Regions from separate parts of the Cupriavidus sp. FW305-26 genome, predicted to be linked through region 3. Evidence: predicted binding sites of a transcription regulator. Region 3 holds the regulator's gene; each other region holds the start of a gene.
What was found. The regulator LexA, encoded in region 3, represses DNA repair genes until DNA is damaged. The targets are predictions, from matches to a motif close to ACTGTATNNNNATACAGT.
Positions count from the first base shown of each region.

Region 1: AC3WQZ_RS21230 (CppA family protein) is a predicted target of LexA. The motif match lies at 2,134-2,151, and genes of this name have one in related genera.
Region 2: AC3WQZ_RS34475 (ATP-dependent helicase) is a predicted target of LexA. The motif match lies at 1,106-1,123, and genes of this name have one in related genera.

Region 1 covers NZ_JBYTAH010000041.1:12,003-15,272, reverse strand. Annotated here, with positions in the region: gene AC3WQZ_RS21240 (2-hydroxy-3-oxopropionate reductase) at 1-524, opposite strand, end outside; gene AC3WQZ_RS21235 (malate/lactate/ureidoglycolate dehydrogenase) at 600-1,703, opposite strand; gene AC3WQZ_RS21230 (CppA family protein) at 1,817-2,101, opposite strand; gene AC3WQZ_RS21225 (DUF1345 domain-containing protein) at 2,209-2,961, opposite strand; gene AC3WQZ_RS21220 (FAD-dependent oxidoreductase) at 3,018-3,270, shown strand, end outside.
Region 2 covers NZ_JBYTAH010000121.1:25-3,294, forward strand. Annotated here, with positions in the region: partial or broken gene AC3WQZ_RS34465 (SoxW family protein) at 1-364, shown strand, start outside; gene AC3WQZ_RS34470 (TlpA disulfide reductase family protein) at 476-1,012, shown strand; gene AC3WQZ_RS34475 (ATP-dependent helicase) at 1,173-3,270, shown strand, end outside.
Region 3 covers NZ_JBYTAH010000025.1:70,480-73,749, forward strand. Annotated here, with positions in the region: gene AC3WQZ_RS15850 (hypothetical protein) at 289-636, shown strand; gene AC3WQZ_RS15855 (hypothetical protein) at 676-846, opposite strand; gene lexA (transcriptional repressor LexA) at 957-1,610, opposite strand; gene AC3WQZ_RS15865 (asparaginase) at 1,866-2,858, shown strand; gene rpsF (30S ribosomal protein S6) at 2,977-3,270, shown strand, end outside.

The DNA.
Region 1 (3,270 bases), on a different contig from region 3:
GCCACCTTGGCCACCTGGCCGTCGCCGGCCTCGCCCACGCGCGTGATGTTCTTGCCCATCAGCTGCAGGATCGGCAGCACGCGGTCGAATACTTCCTGCTTGCCGCCGGCCATGATCGACAGCGTGCCCGCCTTGGCCCCGACCTCGCCGCCGGAGACCGGCGCATCGATATAGTCGACCCCGAGCGCTTCGATGCAGCGCGCGAACTCGCGCGTGGCGATCGGCGAGATCGAGCTCATGTCGATCACGGTAATGCCGCCTGCCGTGTCGGCAAGGCCGTCAGCGACCCCCTTCTCGCCAAACAGCACCCGCTCCACGTCGGGCGTGTCAGGCAGCATCAGGATGATGGTTTCCGACTGCTTCGCCACCTCCTCGGCGCTGGCGCAGGCTTTCACGCCGGCATCCTGAAGGTCCTGCGGCACGCCGCTGCGCGTATGGGCGAACACGGTATGCCCGCCGTCGACAAGGTGCTGCACCATGGGCTTGCCCATCACGCCAAGTCCGATAAAGCCGATCTTGCTCATGTCAGTGTCCGGTAGTGGTCAGGCGCCAGGCCGGCCGTGCGTCGCGCACGACGCCGGGTTCATCTCTGATGATAGTCAGTCGCACGCCAGCGCAGACAGCGGCCCCGGCGCAGGCTGCGCGCCGGCGCGCGCGGCCGCCACCCGCGCCGCGGCGTCGTCCAGCTGCGCCAGCGTGCCGGCGTCGACCGGCATATGAGTGGCGCGGGCGGCGCGCCAGGCCCGTTCGGGCTCGCCCGGCAGGCGGATGCCATCCTGCCCCGGCTGCACCCGCGAGGCCTTCATCCAGTCGGCGAACGCCGCCACCTCATGCCCGAAAGACGTGCTGTTGCCCAGGCGCGCGGGATCGAACACGATCGCCAGCATGTTGTTCCAGACCGCGTGCTCATGCCGCAGCGTTTCGGGGCGGATGGTGTGGCCGCCGGTGACCGCGGCACCCAGCAACTCGCACATCACGGCCAGCACATGGCCCTTGTGTTCGCCAAAGGGCCGCAGCGCGCCTTGCGGCGCGCCGTCGGCGGGGTACATCACGGCAGGATCGGCGCTGGGCTCGCCATGCGCGTCCAGCAGGCAGCCGGGCGCCACCGGCACGCCCTTGTTGTGGGCCACACGCACCTTGCCCAGCGCAATCGCGCTGGTGGCGAAGTCCAGCACCAGCGGCGGCTCGCCCGCCACCGGCACGCCGATGGTGAACGGGTTGGTGCCGTAGCGCGCGTCGTAGCCGCCGTGCGGCGCCACGATGGGCTTGGACAGCACGTTGACGAAATGGATCGAGATCATGCCGGCGGCGGTGGCCTGCTCGGCCCAGTGGCCCACGCGCCCCAGGTGGTGCGACTGCCGCAGGCCCATCACGCAGACGCCATGCTCGCGCGCGCGGCCGATGGCCATGTTCATGGCCTGCGCCGTCACCGCCTGGCCCATGCCGCGGTTGCCGTCCAGGCTCAGCATGCTGCCGGCATCGTGCAGCACGCTGACCTGCTGGTTCAGCTGCAGCTCGTCGGCCTGCCAGGCCAGCACATAGCGCGGGATCATGCCGACGCCGTGCGAGTCATGCCCGCTCAGGTTGGCGCCGACCAGGTGGTCGGCCGTCAGGCGCGCCTCTTGCGCGCTGCTGCCCGCGGCAAGCCAGAGATCGGCCACCCACTGGTGCAGGGCGGCGGTAGGGATGCGGTGCTCGCTCATATCGGCCTTGGCTAGGGATGAAAAAAGCCCCGTGCCGTGTGACGGCAACGGGGCTTCATGATACGGCCGGCGCGAGCTTGGTGGCGCCGGCATGGCCGGTGATCGGCTACTGCTTACTGGCGCAGCGCAGCTTCGGCAGGTGACTGGCCAAGGATTTCGCGGATACGGGCCAGGTAGGTATCGCCCACCGCGCGGTGCATGCGCGCCGCCTCGGCCGCGAACTGGCGCCGGCTGGGCGGGCGGATGCCCAGGCTGCGGCAGATCGTTGACAGATAAGGCTTGCGCTGGCCGCCCAGGCGCAGCGCCGCGGTCTGTAGCGCGGCATCGCCGATGCGACCGCGCAGCCAGGCAAGCACCTGGCGGTCATAGTCGTTTTGCACACGGATCAGGTGTTCCATGGACGGGACTCCTACTGTTCATCCATACAGGTACTGTAAATATATACAGTATCCAGAGGGATGCAAGGAGTTTGTCCAGGAACACTTCGGGCGAAAGGCCAAGTTGGCTACAAGCCACCCAGGGCGTTCACGGTGAACGCCAGAATCCCCATGTTGAAAAGGAACGCGGCCACGCAGTGGCCCAGGACCACCCTGCGCATGTGTGCGCCGGCGATGGTCACGTCAGAAGTCTGAAAAGTCATGCCCAGCGTGAAGCTGAAATAGAGGAAGTCCCAATAGCTGGGGTGCTGCACGCCCGGCACCTGCAGCCCGCCCTGGTCGCCGGTGGCGGTCTGGAGGTAGTAGAGATGCGCATAGTGCAGCGTGAAAACGGTGTTGGCAAAAAGCCAGGAAAGGATAAGCGTGGCGACGATCAGCGCGATGTCGGCCCAGTGCGGTGTCTCGGGGCGCGCGATCAGCGTGCCGATTGCGACCAGGATCACCATCGAGAGCAGCACGGTGATCGTGAGCAGCGCTGTGCGGTTGGCATCGTTGTGTTCCGCCGTGCGCCGCATGGCCGCAGCATCGGCGCGCAACAGCGGCAGCGCGGCGCCAAGGAAGACAAGGGCCGCGAGATCGAAGCCGATCAGCAGGGCGATGCGTGGCTCTGCGCCGAGCGCACCCGCGGCAAAGGTCGCAACGATCAATATGGCGCCGCACAGCAGAAAGCGTGTGGGTGCGATGCGCTTGCCGATAGCGAAGCGGGCGGGTCTGTTCATGGGGTATTCATCCGGATGACCCTTCGTCAGGAAAGGAGGCTGGCCATGCGTGAATAATATCCGTGCCGTCGCGCAGTTTGTTACGCTGCATGCGCCTTTCATTTGGCGGCCTCGAGGTCGATAATGGCCCTGTGCCATGACCGGCAAGGAGAGACGCCATGACCAAAAGCTCTTCCTCCACGGATAAGCCCGATCTCACCCAAGGCGTGCCGCTGGCTGACCTTGCTGACGGCGGCACGGTCACAGGCCAGGTTGGCGGCAAACCGGTCTTGCTTGTGCGTCGGGCTGATGAACTGTTTGCCATCGGTGCGACCTGTACCCACTATGGCGGGCCACTGGCGGACGGCCTGCTGGTCGGCGATACGATCCGATGTCCGTGGCATCACGCCTGCTTCAGTCTTCGCACCGGCG
Region 2 (3,270 bases), on a different contig from region 3:
GGCCGCCCACGGCACCGAGGCCGCTCGCCGCGGCGAGCCGCTGGTGGTACTGGTGTCGATGCCGGGCTGCAGCTATTGCGATGCCGTGCGCAGCAACTACCTGGGCCCGCAGGCCGCCGCCGGCGAGATTGCCGTGCGCGAGCTCGACATGACCGCCGACACCCCGCTGCGCGACGCCGACGGCAGCCTGACCACCGCGCGCGCGTGGGCCCGGGCGCACCAGGTGCGGGTGGCGCCCACGGTGCTGTTCCTGGACCGCCAGGGCCGCGCCGCCGCCGGCCCGCTGCGCGGCATGCAGCCGGATTTCTACGGCGCCTACCTGGAACAGGCGCTGGACCAGGCACGCGCCGCCGTCCGGCGCTGAATCGATCGGGACGCTTGCGGCGGATTGCCGCAGCCCGGCCCCGCGCAGCGCGCGAACGCCTGCGGCATTAGAATGTCCCATTGCTGACCGAACCTGCCTGACCCGGATTCCATGACCACTGCTGCCCCTGCCACCAAATCCTCCCGCAAGCCCTGGCCCATCGTCGCGGCCGTGGTCGTGCTCGCGCTGCTGGGCTGGTTCGGCTACCGCGCGCTGGCGCCGGCCAATACGGCCCCGGCGGCCACCTTCACGCTGCTGTCGGGCGAGAAGGTCAGCACCGCCGACCTCAAGGGCAAGGTCTACATGATCAACTTCTGGGCCACCAGCTGCGCCACCTGCGTCAAGGAAATGCCTGACATGGTCCGCACCTATGAGCAGTTCAAGGGCAAGGGGCTGGAATTCGTCGCCGTGGCGATGAACTACGATCCGCCCATGTATGTGATGAACTACGCCAGGACGCGCGGCCTGCCGTTCAAGGTGGCGATGGATTCCGACGGCGCCGCGGCCAGGGCCTTCGGCAATGTGCAGCTGACGCCGACCACCTTCGTGGTCGACAAGGACGGCCGCATCCTGAAGCGCTATGTGGGCGAGCCCGAGTGGGATGCGCTGCACAAGCTGCTGGATGGCGCGCTGGCAAAGTCCGCGTAACGCTCCCGGCGGCAACCGCAGCGAAAAGGTGCTCATCGAGCACCTTTTTTTGTTTTTACGCATGATCGCCAGGGCAGCAGGTTGCGCGACATCCCTGTATGGATATACAGTTGGCGCCAGCCTTTTTCTGAGTTTTCCGAGCCTTCCCCGAGCCCCGCCTGTGACTTTGGACCTAGCCCCCGCCGCCGACCTCGCTGCCCCTGGAGCCGATGATGTCCCCGCCTACCTGTCCCGACTCAACCCGGAGCAGCGCGCCGCGGTGGAACACGGCAGCGACGCGCCGCTGCTGATCATCGCCGGCGCCGGCTCGGGCAAGACCAATACGCTGGCGCACCGGGTCGCGCACCTGGTGCTGGCCGGCGCCGATCCGCGCCGCATCCTGCTGCTGACGTTCTCGCGCCGCGCCGCGGCGGAGATGGGACGGCGCGTCGAGCGCATCGTCGACCAGGCGCTCGGCACCCAGACCGGCGCGGGGCGCGCGGCGCTGCAGTGGTCCGGCACCTTCCACGCCATCGGCGCGCGCCTGCTGCGCGAATACGCCGAGACCCTGGGCCTGTCGCCCGCCTTCACCATCAGCGACCGCGGCGATGCCGCCGACCTGATGCACGTGGTGCGCCACGACCTGGGCCTGTCGGAAACCGCCAGCCGCTTCCCGAAGAAGGAAACCTGCCTGGCGATCTACTCGCGCGTGGTCAACACCCAGGCGCCGCTGGAAGACGTGCTCAAGCAGCAGTTCCCGCGCTACGCGATGTGGGCGGATGCGCTGCGCACCCTGTTCGCCGGCTATGTCGAGGCCAAGCAGAAGCAGCATGTGCTGGACTATGACGACCTGCTGCTGTACTGGGCGCAGGCCATGGCCGAGCCCACCATCGCGCAGGACATGGGCGCGCGCTTCGACCACGTGCTGGTCGACGAATACCAGGACACCAATGCGCTGCAGGCGTCGATCCTGCTGGCCATGCGGCCGGACGGCCGCGGCCTGACCGTGGTGGGAGACGACGCGCAGTCGATCTACGCCTTCCGCGGCGCCACCGTGCGCAATATCCTGGACTTCCCGGCGCAGTTCACGCCGGCCGCGCAGCAGGTCACGCTGTCGCAGAACTACCGCTCGACGCAGCCGATCCTGCAGGCCGCCAACGCCGTGATCGGGCTGGCGGCCGAGCGCTATACCAAGGACCTGTGGTCCGAGCGCGCCTCGGCCGAAAAGCCCGGCGTGATCGTGGTCAACGATGAGGCCGACCAGGCCCGCTACGTGGTCGAGCAGGTGCTGGCGCGGCGCGAGGCCGGCCTGACGCTGATGGCACAGGCGGTGCTGTTCCGCGCCGCCGACCACAGCGCGCAGGTAGAGATCGAGCTGGCCCGGCGCAATATCCCGTTCGTGAAGTTCGGCGGGCTGAAATTCCTGGAATCGACCCACGTCAAGGACGCGCTGGCGGTGGTGCGCTGGCTGGAGAACCCGCGCGACCGCATGGCGGGCTTCCGCACGCTGCAGCTGCTGCCCGGCATCGGCCCCAAGACCGCGGCGCGCGTGCTCGATGCGCTGGCGCTGGCCACCGAGCCCTTGTTCGCGCTGGAGCAATTCGAGCCGCCGCCGGCCGCAGCGCCCGCCTGGGCCGACCTGCTGGCGCTGGCGCGCGCGCTGATGGCGCCCACCTCGCCGTGGCCGTCGGAGTTCGAGCAAGTGCTGGCCTGGTACGCGCCGCACCTGGAGCGCCTGCACGACGATGCCGCCGCGCGCCAGGCCGACCTGCAGCAGCTGGAGCGCATCGCCGCCACCTACGGCGCGCGCGAGCGCTTCCTGACCGAACTGACGCTGGACCCGCCCAGCGCCTCCAGCGACGAATCCGGCGTGCCCTCGCGCGACGAGGACTACCTGATCCTGTCGACCATCCACTCGGCCAAGGGCCAGGAATGGAAGGCGGTGTACGTGCTCAATGCGGTCGACGGCTGCATGCCGAGCGACCTGGCGACCGGCACCACCGAAGAGATCGAGGAAGAACGGCGGCTGCTCTATGTGGCAATGACGCGGGCCAGGGACCACCTGGACATCGTGGTGCCGCAGCGCTTCTACGTGCACCAGCAGGTGGGCTTCGGCGACCGGCATGTGTATGCGTCGCGCACGCGCTTCCTGCCCAACCGCGTGATGCCCAACTTCTACAGCCGCTCGTGGCCACCCCCGCCGATGCCGGGCGAAGGGCCGGCCAGACCCGCGCTGGCGCCGGTGGACCTGGCCAGCCGGATGCGGAATATGTGGCGCT
Region 3 (3,270 bases):
TGAGGTGGCGCATGGGGCTCGCACGGGTTACAATTTTTCCCACGGCACCCGTAGAAGCCGCATGAATGCTTGTGAAAAATTGAGCGTTCATGGGAAAAAAACGAGGCCGAAAGCGTTGATTCCAAAGGGGAAAATGGCGATTGATGCGGGGATTGAGATTCCTGTCGTCGTGGGTTCGAGTCCCATCAGCCACCCCAAAGCATTTCCCAGAACGGCGCCTCGCGAGGGCGCCGTTCTGCATTTCCCGGGGGCGGTATGTCTGTTCGAGCGGCAGCGGTTGGCGTAGCGATGGCAGCCATGGTGGCAGGGTGTGCCACCGGCACTTCTGAAAAGGACATTCGCGCGCGTGCGCCGATGCGCTTGTTCACGCCCGCCAAGATGGGTGAGGTTGCGAAATGCCTGCGCAACAATCTGGGCGATGACGCCGCGGTCGTCAACTATCCGGCGAAGAGCCAGACCGAGATCCGCATCGGCCAGACCACGTCTGGCGGTGAATACCAATACGCCTATCTGATTTCGCTGACGGCGAAGCCGGATGGTACGGCGCTGGAGCTGCGCAAGAGCGATACGTGGTTCCCGCAGCTGACGCCGACGGAGCTGGAAGCCGAAGCCAAGGCGTGTGCGCCGCGTAGCTGAGGGCGGCGCCCGCAGCTGCTAGGAGACAGCCGGCAGATTTCAGGCGGCCAGCTTTTCGGCGGTTTCGAGTTCAAGCATGCGGCAGATCGCCGCCATGCTGCCGACCATGGTGCGGCGCTGCGTACCCTGGTAGACGCGTACGCCCTTGCTCTGGCGGAACGGCACGGGCTTGACCGGGCGACGGGCGGCGACTTGGTGGATTTGCGGCATGGTGGCACCTCTTTTAGGCAAAGCGGGGTCAACACCCGGCAAGCCGGGCGGCGTCTGCAAAGCAATGGAAGCGGGTGGGCCCGCGCAGGCGGTTGGCCTGCGGTGCCCGGCTAGAAGCCGGAAGATCGGATCAGCCCGACGGCGATGCCTTCCAGCGAGAACTCCTCACCAGGCTCCACGATGATGTTGGTGAAGTCCGGGTTTTCTGCGATCAGTTCGATATGGCCACCGCGCCGCTGCAGGCGCTTGACGGTCACGTCATCACCCAGGCGCGCCACCACGATCTTGCCGTTGGCGGCTTCGCTGGCGCGGCGCACGGCCAGCAGGTCGCCGTCGAGGATGCCGGCATCGCGCATGCTCAGGCCGCGCACTCGCAGCAGGTAATCGGGGCGTTCGTCGAAGACCGAGGCGTCGACCTGGTACTGGCGGTCGATATGCTCGGCGGCGAGTATCGGGCTGCCGGCAGCAACGCGGCCCACCAGCGGCAGCGTCAGCTGCATCACGCCGGCCATCGGCAACGAAAACTGGTCGGGCATTTCCGAATCGCTGCGTGCCACCTTCAGGCGGATGCCGCGTGAAGCGCCCGGGGTCAGTTCGATCACGCCCTTGCGTGCCAGCGCCCTCAGGTGTTCTTCCGCGGCATTGGGCGAGGAGAAGCCAAACTCTGCGGCGATTTCGGCGCGCGTGGGCGGAAAGCCGGTGCGGCGGATCGTGTTGCGGATCAGATCGAAAATCTGCTGCTGCCGGGGTGTCAGGGTCGCCATGGGATCGCCGTTCCGTGCGGGGTCGCGGGGTTTCGGGTAAGAGGATCGGTCGATCCTTTATCCTGCATCCGTCTGACCGGGCACTGTATGTTTAAACAGTATGCTGTGATTTTATACAGTATCGGCCTGAGCGCAAGCAGAATTTTTGGGGCGTGTCTCATGGACGGAATGCGGATCACCGGCGAGAGCCGCGGCGAGGCGGGGCGCGCCCGTTACAATCGCCATTCCTGCCTTTCCACTTTCTTTGCACGCTCCATGACCCAATTGCCTCGCATCGTCGTACTGGCCACCGGCGGCACCATTGCTGGCGCGGCCGGAAACTCTGCCAGCAGCGCACGCTACCAGGCGGCGACCGTGCCGGTGTCGTCGTTGCTGGCAGCGGTGCCCGCGCTGCAGTCGGCGGCTCGCATCGAGGCCGAGCAGGTGGCCCAGGTCGACAGCAAGGACATGACCTTCACGCTCTGGCAAACGCTGGCGGCGCGGGTTGAGCACTGGTCCGCGCAGCCCGACGTGGCTGGCATCGTGATCACCCACGGCACCGATACGCTGGAAGAAACTGCGATGGCGCTGCACCTGACGCAATCGTGTCCGGTGCCCGTGGTGATGACAGCGGCAATGCGGCCGTCGACGTCGCTGTCGGCCGATGGGCCGCTGAACCTGCTGGATGCGGTGCGCGTGGCCGCTCATCCCGATGCGCGCGGCAAGGGTGTGCTGGTGGTGCTGAACCAGCAGATCCACGCTGCGCGGGATGTGGCCAAGGCCCACACGTCGGCGGTGGACGCCTTTGTCTCGGCCTGCGGGCCGCTGGGTTTCGTGCAGGACGACTACGTGCGCTTCGCCCGCGCGCCACGCGCGGCCTGGGTGATCGGGCCGATGCCGGCGGCGTGGCCGATGGTGGAGATCGTGGCGAGCTACGCGCAGCCGGGCAGGGTGGCAGTGGATGCGCTGGTCCGCGCGGGTATAGCCGGGCTGGTGGTGGCTGCCGCCGGCAATGGCTCGGTGCATGAGGTGCTGGCCGGGGCGCTGGCCGATGCCGCTGCCGCGGGGGTGGCCGTGGTGCGCAGTTCCCGCACCGGGGCCGGCCATGTGGCGATTCCGCCCCAGCTCAGCCCGACGGATGGAGCTTTTGTTTCCGCAACGGACCTCAATCCCTATAAGGCGCGCGTGCTGCTGGCCCTGGCGCTGGCAGCCGACTCAGGCCTGGCGCGGGATCCGGCAAGGCTGCAGGCCGTGTTTGCCAACGCCTGATTTGCCTGTGTAATCAGCGGCTTGCGCACTTGCTGCCATGCGCGCTATAATGTAAGGCTATTCAACCTTGCCACACCGGACTCGTGACGCCCGGGTGGCTAATCCAAAAGGAGCGTCAATGCGTCATTACGAAATCGTCTTCATCGTCCATCCGGACCAGAGCGAACAAGTGCCGGCCATGATCGAGCGCTACAAGCAGCTCGTGACCTCGCAGAACGGCAACGTTCACCGCGTGGAAGACTGGGGCCGTCGCCAGATGGCTTACATGATCCAGAAGCTGGCCAAGGCTCACTACGTTTGCCTGAACATCGAATGCGGCAAGGAAACGCTGGCTGAACTGGAACACGCGTTCAAGTTCAACGACGCCGTCCTGCGCCACCTGATCGTGCAGACCAAGAAGGCCGAGACCGCA